Regions from separate parts of the Pseudomonas sp. S32 genome, predicted to be linked through region 3. Evidence: predicted binding sites of a transcription regulator. Region 3 holds the regulator's gene; each other region holds the start of a gene.
The links. Region 3 encodes sigma-54, which starts transcription at its own class of promoters, with help from an activator protein. Its sites were predicted from a motif close to ANTGGCATNNANNTTGCTNT; they were not measured.

Region 1: a site for sigma-54 is predicted at 1,818-1,837, ahead of flgB (flagellar basal body rod protein FlgB). Genes of this name have one in related genera too.
Region 2: a site for sigma-54 is predicted at 2,349-2,368, ahead of glnA (type I glutamate--ammonia ligase). Genes of this name have one in related genera too.

What each region holds. Positions count from the first base shown of each region.
Region 1 is NZ_JACVVF010000012.1:54,614-59,336, forward strand. It holds gene flgE (flagellar hook protein FlgE) at 1-171, opposite strand, end outside; gene flgD (flagellar hook assembly protein FlgD) at 201-902, opposite strand; gene flgC (flagellar basal body rod protein FlgC) at 915-1,358, opposite strand; gene flgB (flagellar basal body rod protein FlgB) at 1,361-1,771, opposite strand; gene cheR (protein-glutamate O-methyltransferase CheR) at 2,027-2,854, opposite strand; gene IAE38_RS09020 (chemotaxis protein CheV) at 2,905-3,834, opposite strand; gene flgA (flagellar basal body P-ring formation chaperone FlgA) at 3,913-4,662, shown strand.
Region 2 is NZ_JACVVF010000009.1:6,445-11,167, reverse strand. It holds gene IAE38_RS06995 (chorismate mutase) at 149-691, opposite strand; gene glnA (type I glutamate--ammonia ligase) at 845-2,251, opposite strand; gene thiI (tRNA uracil 4-sulfurtransferase ThiI) at 2,706-4,160, shown strand; gene typA (translational GTPase TypA) at 4,288-4,723, shown strand, end outside.
Region 3 is NZ_JACVVF010000001.1:131,230-135,952, forward strand. It holds gene IAE38_RS00615 (KdsC family phosphatase) at 1-191, shown strand, start outside; gene lptC (LPS export ABC transporter periplasmic protein LptC) at 200-772, shown strand; gene lptA (lipopolysaccharide transport periplasmic protein LptA) at 759-1,283, shown strand; gene lptB (LPS export ABC transporter ATP-binding protein) at 1,284-2,009, shown strand; gene IAE38_RS00635 (RNA polymerase factor sigma-54) at 2,186-3,679, shown strand; gene hpf (ribosome hibernation-promoting factor, HPF/YfiA family) at 3,759-4,067, shown strand; gene ptsN (PTS IIA-like nitrogen regulatory protein PtsN) at 4,080-4,544, shown strand; gene rapZ (RNase adapter RapZ) at 4,547-4,723, shown strand, end outside.

The DNA of each region.
Region 1 (4,723 bases), on a different contig from region 3:
GATGGTGGTGCGCCCGGCGCTGGTACCCCGAATGGAGCTGGAATACTGGTCGGCGAATTCGGCGCGGGAAGACTTGAAGCCGGTGGTGGCAACGTTGGCAATGTTGTTGCCGGTGACGTTCAGGGCCTTGTTCGCTGCGTTGAGGCCGCTAAGGCCGATGTTGTAAGACATGTGCTAACTCCTGAAGGTTGCGGAAGGCCCTAGATGCCGATGCTCTGGATTTTGGAGAGCGGAACACTGCCCAGCCCGGCGAGGTTGAGCGTCATTTCTGCGCCATTGCTGCCCATGGTCACGCTGGTGACACTGGCCGGCAGGTTGGTGGTCATGGCGGTGGCGGTGCCGTCGACCGAGGCCGTGGCCTTGAACGAATAGGTGCCCGCCGCCAGCGCCTTGCCGTCGTCGTCCTTGCCATCCCAGGTGAAATCGACCTTGCCGCCCGCCTGGCTACCCAGCTCGAGCGTGCGCACCAGCTTGCCATCCTTGTCGTACACCCCCACCGAAGTGGCGGTGCTGGACGCGGTCAGGTTCACCGAGCCTTTCATGTCCTTGCTGGTGTCCACCATGGCCTTGTCGGTTTGCACCATCACGTTGCGGCCCACCAGTGATGAGGCCTGCAAGGCCTGGGAGGACTGGAACGCAGCAGCGATGGAGGTCACCGAACTGTTGAGCGTCTGAATACCTTCAAGGCTGCTGAACTGTGCCAACTGGGCCACGAACTCGCCGTTCTGCTGCGGATCGAGCGGGTTCTGGTTTTTCATCTGGGTAACCAGCAGCTGCAGGAACGCGTCCTTGCCCAGGGCGCTGCCGGCCGCACCGGTGTTGCTGTTGTTCTTGCTCTGCTGTTGCTGCAGCGACGTCAGGTAGGCACTACCGACGTCAGCCGTGGAGTTGGTGGTGGTCATGTCGGCTTCCTATCACTGGCCCAGGGTCAGGACCTTCTGCATCATGCTTTTGGCGGTGTTCATCAGCTCGGCATTGGTCTGGAACGCACGGCTGGCAGAAATCATGTCGGCCATCTCTTCCACCACATTGACGTCGGGGTAGTACACATACCCGTCCTTGTTGGCGGCTGGATGGTTCGGCTCGTAGCGTGCCTCGAGGTTGCTCTGGTCCTCGACAATGCCGGTCACCTGCACGCCCTGCCCGGCTTCGCCCTGGTCTTCGAACAGCGACTGGCTGCTGCCGGCCTGCGCGTTCTGGAACGTGGTGGCGAACACCGGGTGGCGGGCGCGGTAGGTCTGGTCGATGCTCGAAGACACGGTTTCGGCGTTGGCGATGTTGGAGGCAACGGTGTTCAGGCGCGTGTTCTGCGCGCTCATGCCGCTACCGGCAATGTTGAAGACACTGGACAGCGACATGGTCATTCTCCCCGCAGGGCCGAAACCAGCCCTTTGAATTTACTGTTGAGCAGCGTGAAGCTGGCCTGGAAGCCGATGGCATTCTCGGTGTAGTTGGACTGCTCGATCTGCGCATCTACGGTGTTCTGGTCGATCGAGGGCTGCGCCGGCGTACGGAACTTGAGGCTGTCGTCCGCCAGTGCCATGCCTTCGGCTTCGATGTGCCGGCTGTTGGTCCGCTCCAGGCCGATGCGCCCGTTGTTCTGCTGTTTCTCGCTCTCGGCAGCCAGCACCGAGGCGAAATCCATGTCGCGGGCCTTGTAGTTGGGCGTGTCGGCGTTGGCGATGTTGTTGGCCAATACCTCGGCACGCTGGGCGCGGAAGCCCAGGGCCTTCTCGTGGATGCCAAGCGCCTTGTCGAAGCTGATGCTCATATCGGGGAAACCTTCAGAGGTTGACCGGAATTACGTTGAGCAAGCTATAGCAAAGGCTGTGCCAATTGGCCGAAAGCCTTTAGATAGGGGGGCTGCGCGTGAAGTGCGCGAACCGCGATGCCAGAAAAGCGGCAAAGGGCTGCCGCCAGGCGTGCCGAAAGCGGCAATTGCAGGGCGCCAAATGCGGCAAAACAAAAAATTGACAGCACCTGCAACGAAAAAGGCCGACAACCCTGGTTGCCGGCCTGCAGTACCTTATTTGGCCTGGTAGATGATGCCCGGGCTGCATTGCACCATCTGGTAGTGGTCAGGCAGGCCGTTAAGGGCTTCGGAGGCACCCAGGAACAGGTACCCGCCCGGCTTCAGCGTGCTGTGAATGCGCAGCAGGATGTCTTTCTTCACCTGGGCCGAGAAGTAGATCAGCACGTTGCGACAGAACACCACATCGAACTTGCCGAGGCTGGCATAGCTGTCCAGCAGGTTGAAGGAGCGGAATTCGACCCGGCTGCGGATCGCGGGCTTGACCGCCCAGCGCCCTGGCCCCTTGGTCTCAAAGTACCGTTGCAAGCGCTCCTGGGACAGGCCGCGGGCGATGGCCAAGCTGTCGTACTCGCCGGTCTTGCAGTTGGTCAGCATGGTGCCTGACAGGTCGGTGGCGACAATTTGCGCCCCCATTTTCAGCTGGCCCAGATTGCTGCGTTCGAACTCGTCGATGGCCATCGAAATGGAGTACGGCTCTTGCCCCGACGAGCACGCGGCCGACCACATGCGCAGGCGTTGCCCAGGGTTGGCGCGGATGAACTCGGGGATGACCTTGTTCTTCAGCACCTCGAAGGGGTAGGTATCGCGAAACCACAAGGTTTCGTTGGTGGTCATCGCATCCACCACCTGTTCGCGCAGGCCGCTGCGTGGCTGGGTCTGGATACGCTGCACCAGCTCGCCCAGGCTCTTGATGCCCTGCTGTTCCATCAACTTGTTGAGACGGCTGGACACCAGGTATTGCTTATTCTCGCCCAGCAGAATGCCACAGGCTTTCTCCAGGAATACCCGGAACTGTTCGAAATCCAAATTACCCGTAGACACTACTGCCGCCTCTTTTCAATCACTGTGGCCGGGGCTTGCCCCGGCTGCTTTCAATGCGTTGCCTTGATCCGGTCGACCACACGCTGGGCCAGGTCATCCGGCCTGAACTTGGCCAGGAAGTCGTCGGCCCCCACCTTTTTCACCATCGCCTGGTTGAATACTCCGGACAGCGAAGTATGCAGGCAGATGTGCAGTTTTTGCATGCGTGGGTCGCTGCGGATTTCTGCGGTCAAGGTGTAGCCGTCCATCTCCGGCATTTCGATGTCGGAGATCATCATCAGGAACTCCTCTTCGGGCTTCTTGCCCTCCTCCACCAGTTGGTGCAGGTAGTTGAGAGCCTGGCGACCATCATTTAGTGCCACGACCTCCACACCGACCGTTTGCAGGCAACGGCTGACCTGCTTGCGCGCCACCGACGAATCGTCGACGGTGAGCACCCGCAGCAGCACGGCCTTGTCCTGCACCTCGGCGTCCACCACCCCGGCGGACACCGACTCCGAAGACGGCGCCACCTCGGCCAGTACCTTTTCCACGTCGATGATCTCGACCATGCGGTTGTCCACACGGGTGACGGCAGTCAGGTAATGGTCGCGGCCAGTGCCCTTGGGTGGCGGATGGATCTCCTCCCAGTTCATGTTGACGATGCGCTCTACCGAATGCACCAGAAAGCCCTGGGTCTTGGTGTTGTACTCGGTGATGATCACGAAGCTGCTGCGCGTGTCCTCCTGCAGCGGCCGCAAACCGGTGGCCATCGACAGGTCGAGGATCGGGATGGTCGCCCCGCGAATGTTGGCCACACCCCTCACCACCGGGTGGGCCTTGGGCAGCAGGGTCAGCGCAGGGCACTGCAGCACTTCTCTGACCTTGAAAACGTTGATGCCATAAAGCTGCTCGCCATTGAGGCGGAACAGCAGCAGTTCCAGGCGATTCTGCCCTACCAGCTGTGTGCGCTGGTTGACCGAATCCATAACCCCCGCCATGCCAGACTCCTTAACCTTTCAGCCATTCGTTGCAACTCACCAGGTGAGTCGGCACGGGCTTTGCTTTTTTTGAGCGCCATGTACACGAAAACGACATTTTCCCGACGACTGACGCGCCTGCTGACCGGCTTGCTGGCCACGCTGTGCCTGCTGGTGCCTGTTCGCACGTTGGCGGACGCGTTCACCATGCCTGAACAGCTTATCGGTGTCACCCAAGGGTTTCTTGAATTCACCGTTGAAGATTATCTGGCCACCACCCAGACGGCGGGGCGTTACGAAATCCAGGTCAACCCGCTGGACCCTCGCCTGCGCATGCCACTGTGCAGTCAGGCGCTTGACGCTTCACTGGAAAGCCCCAACGTACCGCTTGGCCGGGTGACCGTGCGCGTGCGCTGCGACAGCGCGGCGCCATGGACGGTATTCGTGCCGGCAACCGTGCGCCTGTTCCGGGACGTGGTGGTGGTCACCCGCCCCCTCAGGCGCGACAACGTGGTGGGCCCCGGCGACGTTGCCCTGCGCGAACGCGACGTGGGCACGCTGGGCCAGGGCTTTCTGACTGAACTGGACCAGGCGGTGGGCATGAAAATGCTGCGCCCCACGGTCATCGACCAGGTACTGACCCCGCAACACCTTGAGCAGGCCGAAGTGGTGCGCAAAGGCGACCACGTGGTGATCGTGGCCCGCAGCGGCAGCCTGAGCGTACGCATGCCGGGTGAAGCCTTGAGCAAGGGAGGCCTCAGCGAACAGATACGGGTGCGCAACCTCAATTCCAAGCGCGTGGTAAAAGCCATGGTGACCGGCCCGGGCCAGGTCGAGGTGAGCATGTAGGCCAGCGGCCGGAGGGTACTGGCGGTGAGGAGGCGCTTTTTCTAAACTGTGTCAGAAATCG
Region 2 (4,723 bases), on a different contig from region 3:
CCCGAAAAGAAGCGGAATAAGCCGAAAAACGCCTTATTAGGTTCGACTACGCACCAAGATGTTCAGGTTTATCGTTTCAGACGACCTTTTTTGGGTGGCCGCGAAGTGCAACTGCACGTGGCGCGCACCATAATGGAGCATAGTGAGTTCACGGGCGATCGCATAGCTGGCCGGTAGCGCGGATCAACGCATGTTGCGCCGCTGGCAGTAGCGGCCTGTTGGCGATGGCAACGGCAAGCTGCGCCGCGCAGCCTGGTACAGGGCGTTGGTCGAAGGCGGCCAGCTTCGCCAGCAAGTCAGCCTGCAGTTCGTCCAACCGTGGGCGGATGACTGCGGTCAGGTCCAGGCGCTGGGTGTCTGGCGCCTGGCCCGCCAGGTGCCATTGGGACAGCAAGGTGTATTGCACCAGCTTGTTGGCTTCCATCTGGTCGGCGAAGAACGCCTCGGCGCGTTGTGGCGCCAAGCCCAAGGCTGGTGCGGCCTGGCGCACGCTGGCCAGTACCTGTTGCTCGCGCTCGGTGGCCTGCACGGGTTGTTTGTTGTCCCATTTGTGCAGCGCCACTGCTTCGGCGACGGCCAGGCGCCGCTCGATGCTGTCGAGCAGTGGGTCGAACACCCCATTGGGTGCGCTGATGGATGTGCAGCCGGCGAGGGTGCAGGCAGCGAGTAGGGCGAGTGAACGGTAGCGCATGGAAAACCTCCTGTGTATGAAGGCTCCAGTGTGGTAGCTGCCGTGGTGTTCCCGGGGTAGGAGGGTTCTGAAATGCTTGAAGGCAAAACGAGAACGGCCCCCCGAGGGAGGCCGTTTTGATGCTGTTACCGACGCCAGGCGCCGATCAGGTCATCAGCAGCTGTAGTACAGCTCGTATTCCAGTGGGTGAACGAAGGTACGGACCTTGATCTCTTCTTCGCTCTTCAGTTCGATGAAGGCATCGATGAAGTCGTCGGAGAACACGCCGCCCTTGGTCAGGAACGCACGGCCTTTGTCCAGTTCTTCCAGGGCTTCTTTCAGGCTGCCGCACACTTGCGGAATGTCCTTGGCCTCTTCGGGCGGCAGGTCATACAGGTTCTTATCCGCCGCATCGCCTGGGTGGATCTTGTTCTGGATGCCGTCCAGGCCAGCCATCAGCAGGGCTGCAAAGGCCAGGTACGGGTTGGCCGATGGGTCCGGGAAGCGCGCTTCGATACGGCGGGCTTTCGGGCTGCCGACGTAGGGGATACGGATCGAGGCCGAGCGGTTGCGTGCCGAGTAGGCCAGCATTACCGGGGCTTCGAAGCCTGGGACCAGACGCTTGTAGGAGTTGGTGGACGGGTTGGTGAAGCCGTTCAGGGCCTTACCGTGCTTGATGATGCCGCCGATGAAGTACAGGGCGGTGTCGGACAGGCCAGCATAGCCTTCGCCCGCGAAGGTGTTCTTGCCTTCCTTCCAGATCGACATGTGCACGTGCATGCCCGAGCCGTTATCGCCGTACAGCGGCTTGGGCATGAAGGTAGCGGTACGGCCGTAGGCGTCGGCAACGTTGTGCACGACGTATTTCAGGGCCTGTACTTCGTCAGCCTTCTTCACCAGGGTGTTGAACTTGACGCCGATTTCGTTCTGGCCCGCGGTGGCCACTTCGTGGTGGTGAACTTCGACGGTCTGGCCCATTTCTTCCAGTGCGTTGCACATGGCAGTACGGATTTCGTGGTCGTGGTCGAACGGCGGAACCGGGAAATAGCCGCCTTTCACGCCTGGGCGGTGGCCTTTGTTGCCGCCTTCGATATCGGCACCGGTCATCCACGAGCCTTGCTCGGAGAAGATTTTGAACATCGAGCCGGAAATGTCCGACTGGAACTTCACTTCATCGAAGATGAAGAACTCAGGCTCCGGGCCTGCGAAGACGGTGTCACCAATGCCGGTGCTCTTGAGGTATTCCTCGGCGCGCTTGGCGATGGCGCGTGGGTCACGGTCGTAGCCCTGCATGCTCGACGGGTCGACGATGTCGCAGGTGATGATCAGGGTGGGCTCTTCGGTGAACGGGTCGAGCACGGCGGTTTCGTCGACCGGCATCAGGATCATGTCGGAGGCTTCGATGCCTTTCCAGCCAGCGATGGAGGAGCCGTCGAACATCTTGCCGACTTCGAAGAAATCGTCGTCCAGCGCATCACGCGCCGGCATGGTCACGTGGTGCTGAGTGCCTTTGGTGTCCGTGAAACGCAGATCAATCCACTTGACGTCATGATCTTTGATGAGTTGAACCGACTTCGACATGTTGTCCTCCGGATGGTCTAGGGCACGGTTGGCCGCGGCCCTGGAAAAAGGGTGTTGCCGGGCGCGGATAGTCGGCCAAGCTTACCTGCCTCACAAGGGAGCAAATTGCATGCCAGTGCCCGAAAATGGCGAGGTCTGGACACAAGGGGGCGTTCTTGGGCATCTGGAGACAGGCTTAGGGCAAGCTTTGCACCATTAGCATGCGTAATTTTCCTGTGGTGCACCGCAATGGTGCGTTGCATCTTTATGTAGGAGCGAGCGCAGCTCGCGATTGCATTTTCCAGGGCTATCGTGTGGGGGCTATCGCGAGCTGCGCTCGCTCCTACGCGCTCCTACGATAGAGGGCGTTGCATTAATATTGGCGCTTCTGACCAAAAGTTGGTCAAAAGCTGAGCAACTTCCGCTATAATTCGCGCCCCTCATTTTCGGCAGGCCCAGTGCGCGCTGTAGACCAATGAAACTTATCGTCAAAGTCTTTCCAGAGATCACCATCAAGAGCCGGCCGGTGCGCAAGCGCTTCATCCGCCAGCTGGCCAAGAACATCCGCAACGTGCTCAAGGACCTCGACCCTGAGCTCGCGGTCGATGGTGTCTGGGACAATCTCGAAGTGGTCACCCGCATCGAGGACGAAAAGGTCCAGCGCGAGATCATCGAGCGCCTTACCTGCACCCCGGGTATCACCCACTTCCTGCAGGTCGAGCAATACCCACTGGGCGACTTCGACGATATCGTCGCCAAGTGCAAGCACCATTTCGGCCACCTGCTGGCCGGCAAGCACTTCGCCGTACGCTGCAAGCGCGGTGGCCATCACGATTTCACCTCGATGGACGTCGACCGTTACGTCGGCAGCCAGCTGCGCCAGCAGTGCGGTGCGGCCGGTATCACGCTGAAGAACCCCGAAGTGCTGGTGCGCATCGAAATCCGCGACCAGCGCCTGTACGTGATTCACAGCCAGCACCAGGGCATCGGCGGTTATCCGCTGGGTGCGCTGGAGCAGACGCTGGTGCTGATGTCCGGTGGTTTCGACTCCACCGTGGCGGCCTACCAGATGATGCGCCGCGGCCTGATGACCCACTTCTGCTTCTTCAACCTCGGCGGCCGTGCCCACGAGCTGGGGGTGATGGAAGTGGCCCACTTCCTGTGGAAGAAGTATGGCAGTAGCCAGCGCGTGCTGTTCATCAGCGTGCCGTTCGAGGAAGTGGTCGGCGAGATCCTCAACAAGGTCGACAACAGCTACATGGGCGTGACCCTCAAGCGCATGATGCTGCGCGCTGCTGCGCGCATGGCCGAGCGCCTGGACATCGACGCGCTGGTGACCGGCGAGGCGATTTCCCAGGTGTCCAGCCAGACCCTGCCCAACCTGTCGATCATCGATTCGGCTACCGACAAGCTCGTGCTGCGCCCGCTGCTGGCCACCCACAAGCAGGACATCATCGACCAGGCCTACGCCATCGGCACCGCCGATTTCGCCAAGCACATGCCCGAGTACTGCGGCGTCATCTCGGTGAACCCGACTACCCATGCCAAACGCCACCGCATGGAGCACGAAGAAAAGCAGTTCGAGATGCAGGTGCTGGAGCGCGCCATCGAGCGCGCCAAGTTCATCTCCATCGACCATGTGATCGACGAGCTGGGCAAGGACATCGAAATCGAGGAAGTGGCCGAGGCTCTGCCGGGTCAGATCATCATCGACATCCGTCACCCCGATGCCCAGGAAGACGAACCCCTGCTTATCGACGGGATCGAAGTCCAGGCCATGCCGTTCTATGCCATCAACAGCAAGTTCAAGCACCTGGACCCCACGCGCCAGTACTTGCTGTATTGCGACAAAGGTGTGATGAGCCGTTTGCACGCACACCACCTGCTCAGTGAGGGACATGCCAATGTGCGTGTTTATCGTCCGGCATAAGACGCCAGGGCTGTATGGCGGCAGCATCCGCCATCGCCCTCCCGACCTGCGGGCCCGCTGAGCCGCAAAGCATACCTATTCGCCGCCTACACTGGCGGCAACCGAATCCTCTGATCGAGATACAGTTGTGATCGAAAATCTGCGTAACATCGCCATCATCGCCCACGTTGACCATGGTAAAACCACCCTGGTCGACAAACTCCTGCGCCAGTCCGGCACCCTGGAACGTAACGAGCTCAACGACGAGCGCGTGATGGACTCCAACGACCAGGAAAAAGAGCGCGGCATTACCATTCTGGCGAAAAACACCGCCATCAACTGGAACGGCTACCACATCAACATCGTCGACACCCCCGGCCACGCCGACTTCGGTGGCGAGGTTGAGCGTGTGATGTCGATGGTCGACTCCGTGCTGCTGCTGGTCGACGCCCAGGACGGCCCTATGCCGCAAACCCGCTTCGTGACCAAGAAGGCCTTCGAAGCCGGCCTGAAGCCGATCGTTGTGATCAACAAGGTCGACCGCCCGGGCGCGCGTCCTGACTGGGTTCTGGACCAGATCTTCG
Region 3 (4,723 bases):
ACCTGCCCGACTTGCCGGTTATCCGCCGGGTGGCACTGGGCATGGCGGTCGCCAGCGCGGCACCGTTCGTGCGCCAGCACGCCCATGGCGTCACGCAGTCACGGGGTGGCGAGGGTGCCGCCCGTGAATTCTGCGAACTCATCATGCAGGCCCAGGGCACCCTGGACGCTGCCAACGCCAACTATCTGTAAGGTTGCCCATGTTCAGCAAGAAAGCCAGAAACATCGTGCTGCTCGGGGCCATCGCCGCCCTGCTGATAGCCGTCGGCTACTGGAACGTCAGCCCCGAGAGCTTCCTGGAGCAGCCCGCGGCGCAGGTGGACGAAAGCGCCATCGATTACTACGCCATCAATGCCCACAGCGTGCAGTTCTTGCCAGACGGCAAGCTGCAGTACGAAATGACCGCCGACAAGGTCGAACACCTGAAGGCCAGCGAAGTCACACTGCTGACCACCCCGGACCTGCACATGTATCGCGGTACGGAATACCCGTGGCATGTGCAGAGCGTGCGCGCGGAGGTCAACCCTGACGGCAGCGAGGTCGAACTGATCGACAACGTGCGGATCGCCCGCACGGACGAAAAGAAGCGTGAAACCATCATTACCAGCTCGCGCATGACCGTGTTCCCGCAGAAGGAATATGCGCAGACCGAGCAAGCCGTTAGAATCGACGGCGCCGGTGGCACGACTACGGGCAAAGGTATGAAAGCGTATTTGAAAGAAGGCAGGATGGACCTGCTCTCTAACGTAAGAGGACAGTATGAGGCTCGTTAAAACCCTCCCCCTTTTGCTCAGCCTGAGCGCAGCACTGGGAAGCGCGAGCGCCCTCGCCCTGCCGAACGACCGTGATCAGCCCATTCGCATCCAGGCCGACAACGCTCACCTGGACGACAAGAAAGGCGTGGCCACCTATACCGGCGACGTCATCATCACCCAGGGTTCGATGATGATCAAAGGCAATACCGTGACCATCACCCGTACCGCTTCCGGCGATATCGACGTGGTGACCTCGGTGGGCAACCTGGCCTACTTCGAGCAGCAGCAGAGCGCCGCCAAAGCCGACAAGATGAAAGGCTGGGGCGTGACCATCCAGTATCAGTCGCAGAAGGACCTGGTAGTGCTCACCGACCGCGCCAAGGTCGAAAACGAAGGCAACACCACCGAAGGCGAGAAGATCGTCTACAACACCCAGACCCAGGTTGCCACCGCAGGTCGTGGCGGCAATGTGACCACACCGCGTCAGCGCATCGACATGGTGATCCAGCCCAAGAAGAAGGCCGAGTAAATGGCAACCCTCAAAGCCCAGCACCTGGCCAAGAGCTACAAGGGCCGGCAGGTGGTACGTGACGTCAGCCTGTCCATCGACAGCGGCCAGATCGTGGGCCTGCTCGGCCCCAACGGCGCCGGCAAGACCACCTGCTTCTACATGATTGTCGGGCTGGTCCAGGCCGAACAGGGCCGTGTGCTGATCGACAACCTCGATGTCAGCCACCAGCCCATGCACGGGCGCGCCCGGGCGGGTATCGGCTACCTGCCACAGGAGGCGTCGATCTTCCGCAAGCTGTCCGTGGCTGACAACATCAAGGCCATCCTGGAAACCCGCAAGGACCTCGACCGCGAAGGCCGTCGCCAGGAGCTGGAAAGCCTGTTGCAGGAATTTCACATCAGCCACATCCGCGACAACCTGGGCATGAGCCTGTCCGGTGGTGAGCGTCGCCGCGTCGAAATTGCCCGCGCACTGGCCACCGCGCCCAAGTTCATCCTGCTGGACGAACCCTTCGCCGGCGTGGACCCGATTTCGGTAGGCGACATCAAGCAGATCATTCACCACCTCAAGGCCAAGGGTATCGGCGTGCTGATCACCGATCACAACGTGCGTGAAACCCTGGATATCTGCGAAACCGCCTATATCGTCAACGATGGCCGCCTGATCGCCGAAGGGGATGCAGAAACGATCCTGGCCAACGACCTGGTCAAAGAGGTGTACCTGGGCCACGAGTTCCGCCTCTGATCCCGGGACGGGCCTGGGGCACGGCAAAAAAGCCTATCTATTGCGGGTCAAGTTGTTACAGTGCTCTAGGCAAACGCTACAATTTAAGGCATAAAACTTGCTTGATTTGGCGCCCCGGCGCCCTCGTGTAGTGGATGGCGCATGCGCGCCGGCGAACAAGGTACCAAGCCCCTGCCATGAAACCATCGCTCGTCCTAAAAATGGGCCAGCAACTGACGATGACACCGCAGTTGCAACAGGCCATCCGCCTGCTCCAGCTTTCCACCCTGGACCTGCAGCAGGAAATCCAGGAAGCCCTGGAGTCGAACCCGATGCTCGAACGCCAGGAAGACGGCGACGACTTCGACAACAACGACCCGATGGCCGACAACGCCGAAAACAAGCCGGCCGCCGAAACGCAGGACAACAGTTTCCAGGAAACCACCGTCAGCACCGAAAACATGGAAGACGGTGAGTGGAGCGAGCGCATCCCCAACGAGCTTCCCGTGGATACCGCGTGGGAAGACATCTACCAGACCAGCGCCAGCAGCCTGCCCAGCAACGATGACGACGAATGGGATTTCACCACCCGCACGTCCGCGGGCGAGAGCCTGCAAAGCCACCTGCTGTGGCAGTTGAACCTGGCGCCCATGTCCGACACCGACCGCCTCATCGCGGTCACCTTGATCGACAGCATCAACGGCCAGGGCTACCTGGAAGACACCCTCGAGGAAATCTGTGCAGGTTTCGACCCCGAACTGGACATCGAACTGGATGAAGTCGAAGCGGTGCTGCACCGTATCCAGCAGTTCGAGCCCGCAGGGGTAGGCGCCCGCACGCTGGGCGAATGCCTGCTGCTGCAACTGCGCCAGTTGCCTGGCAGCACCCCGTGGATGGCCGAGGCCATGCGCCTGGTGAGCGACTTCATCGACCTGCTGGGTAGCCGCGACTACAGCCAGCTGATGCGCCGCATGAAGCTCAAGGAAGACGAACTGCGCCAGGTGATCGAGTTGGTGCAGAGCCTCAACCCCCGCCCCGGCTCGCAGATCGAGTCCAGCGAGCCCGAGTACGTGGTGCCCGACGTGATCGTGCGCAAGGACAGCGAGCGCTGGCTGGTGGAACTGAACCAGGAAGCCATCCCGCGCCTTCGCGTCAACGCGCAGTACGCAGGCTTTGTACGCCGTGCCGACACCAGCGCCGATAACACCTTCATGCGCAACCAGTTGCAGGAGGCGCGCTGGTTCATCAAAAGCCTGCAGAGCCGCAACGAAACCCTGATGAAAGTGGCCACCCAGATCGTCGAACACCAGCGCGGCTTCCTCGACCACGGTGACGAGGCCATGAAACCCCTGGTACTGCATGACATTGCCGAAGCGGTAGGCATGCACGAGTCGACCATTTCCCGGGTTACCACGCAAAAGTACATGCACACCCCGCGTGGTATCTACGAACTGAAATACTTTTTCTCCAGCCATGTGAGCACTGCCGAAGGCGGCGAATGCTCGTCCACGGCGATCCGCGCGATCATCAAGAAACTGGTTGCCGCGGAAAATCAGAAAAAGCCATTGAGCGACAGCAAGATCGCTGGTTTACTGGAGGCACAAGGCATCCAGGTAGCCCGTCGTACCGTCGCCAAGTACCGCGAGTCTCTCGGTATTGCACCGTCGAGCGAGCGTAAGCGGCTGATGTAACCCTGAGATGCGCCACAGCGTTTGTGTGGCAGGTGCAACACCTGCCTCTTTATGCACGGGCAACAAAAGGAGAAGCTGTATGCAAGTCAATATCAGTGGACAGCATGTAGAAGTCACCCAGCCACTGCGCGATTATGTGCTTGAAAAGCTCGCCCGCGTGGAGAGTCACTTCGACAAGATCACCAACGTGCAGGTCATCATGAAGGTCGAGAAACTGCAGCAGAAGGTCGAGGCGACCTTGCAGATTCCCGGCGGTGAAGTGGTTGCGAATGCCGAACACGAAGACATGTATGCAGCGATCGACGCCTTGGCCGACAAGCTCGACCGTCAACTGAAAAAACACAAGGAAAAACAGCAAAGCCTGCTGCAAGGTGCGGCTGCCCGCTGATCCCCCTCATCCATGATCCGACTTGAAACCATCCTGACCCCCGGCCGTTCCCTCGCGAACGCGCCGGGCGGCAGCAAGAAACGCGCCCTTGAAAAGGTCGCCGAGCTGATTGCCAAAGAAGTGCCAGAACTGGACGGGCAAACTGTATTCGAAAAACTGATCGCTCGGGAAAAACTCGGCTCCACCGGTTTCGGTAATGGCATTGCCATTCCCCATTGCCGGCTCGAAGGCTGCACAACCCCGGTCAGTGCCTTGCTGCACCTCGAAGCCCCTATCGATTACGACGCCATCGACGGCGCCCCCGTGGACCTGCTGTTCGTGTTGCTGGTACCCGCGGCCGCCACCGATGCTCACCTGGAGCTGCTGCGCCAGATTGCCAGCATGCTCGACCGCAAAGAGGTTCGCGAGCGCCTGCGTGCGGCCCCCAGCAGTGAGGCCCTGTTCCAGGTTGTCCTGGACGTACAGAACGAGCACTGAACATGCGCCTGATCATCGTCAGCGGCCGGTCTGGCTCCGGCAAGAGCACCGCCCTCGATGTCCTGGAAGACAACGGTTTCTACTGCATCGACAACCTGCCCGCCAGGTTGTTGCCGCAACTGGCAGAAACCGCCCTGTTGAACACCGAACTGCCGCAACCCAAGGTGGCCGTTTCGATT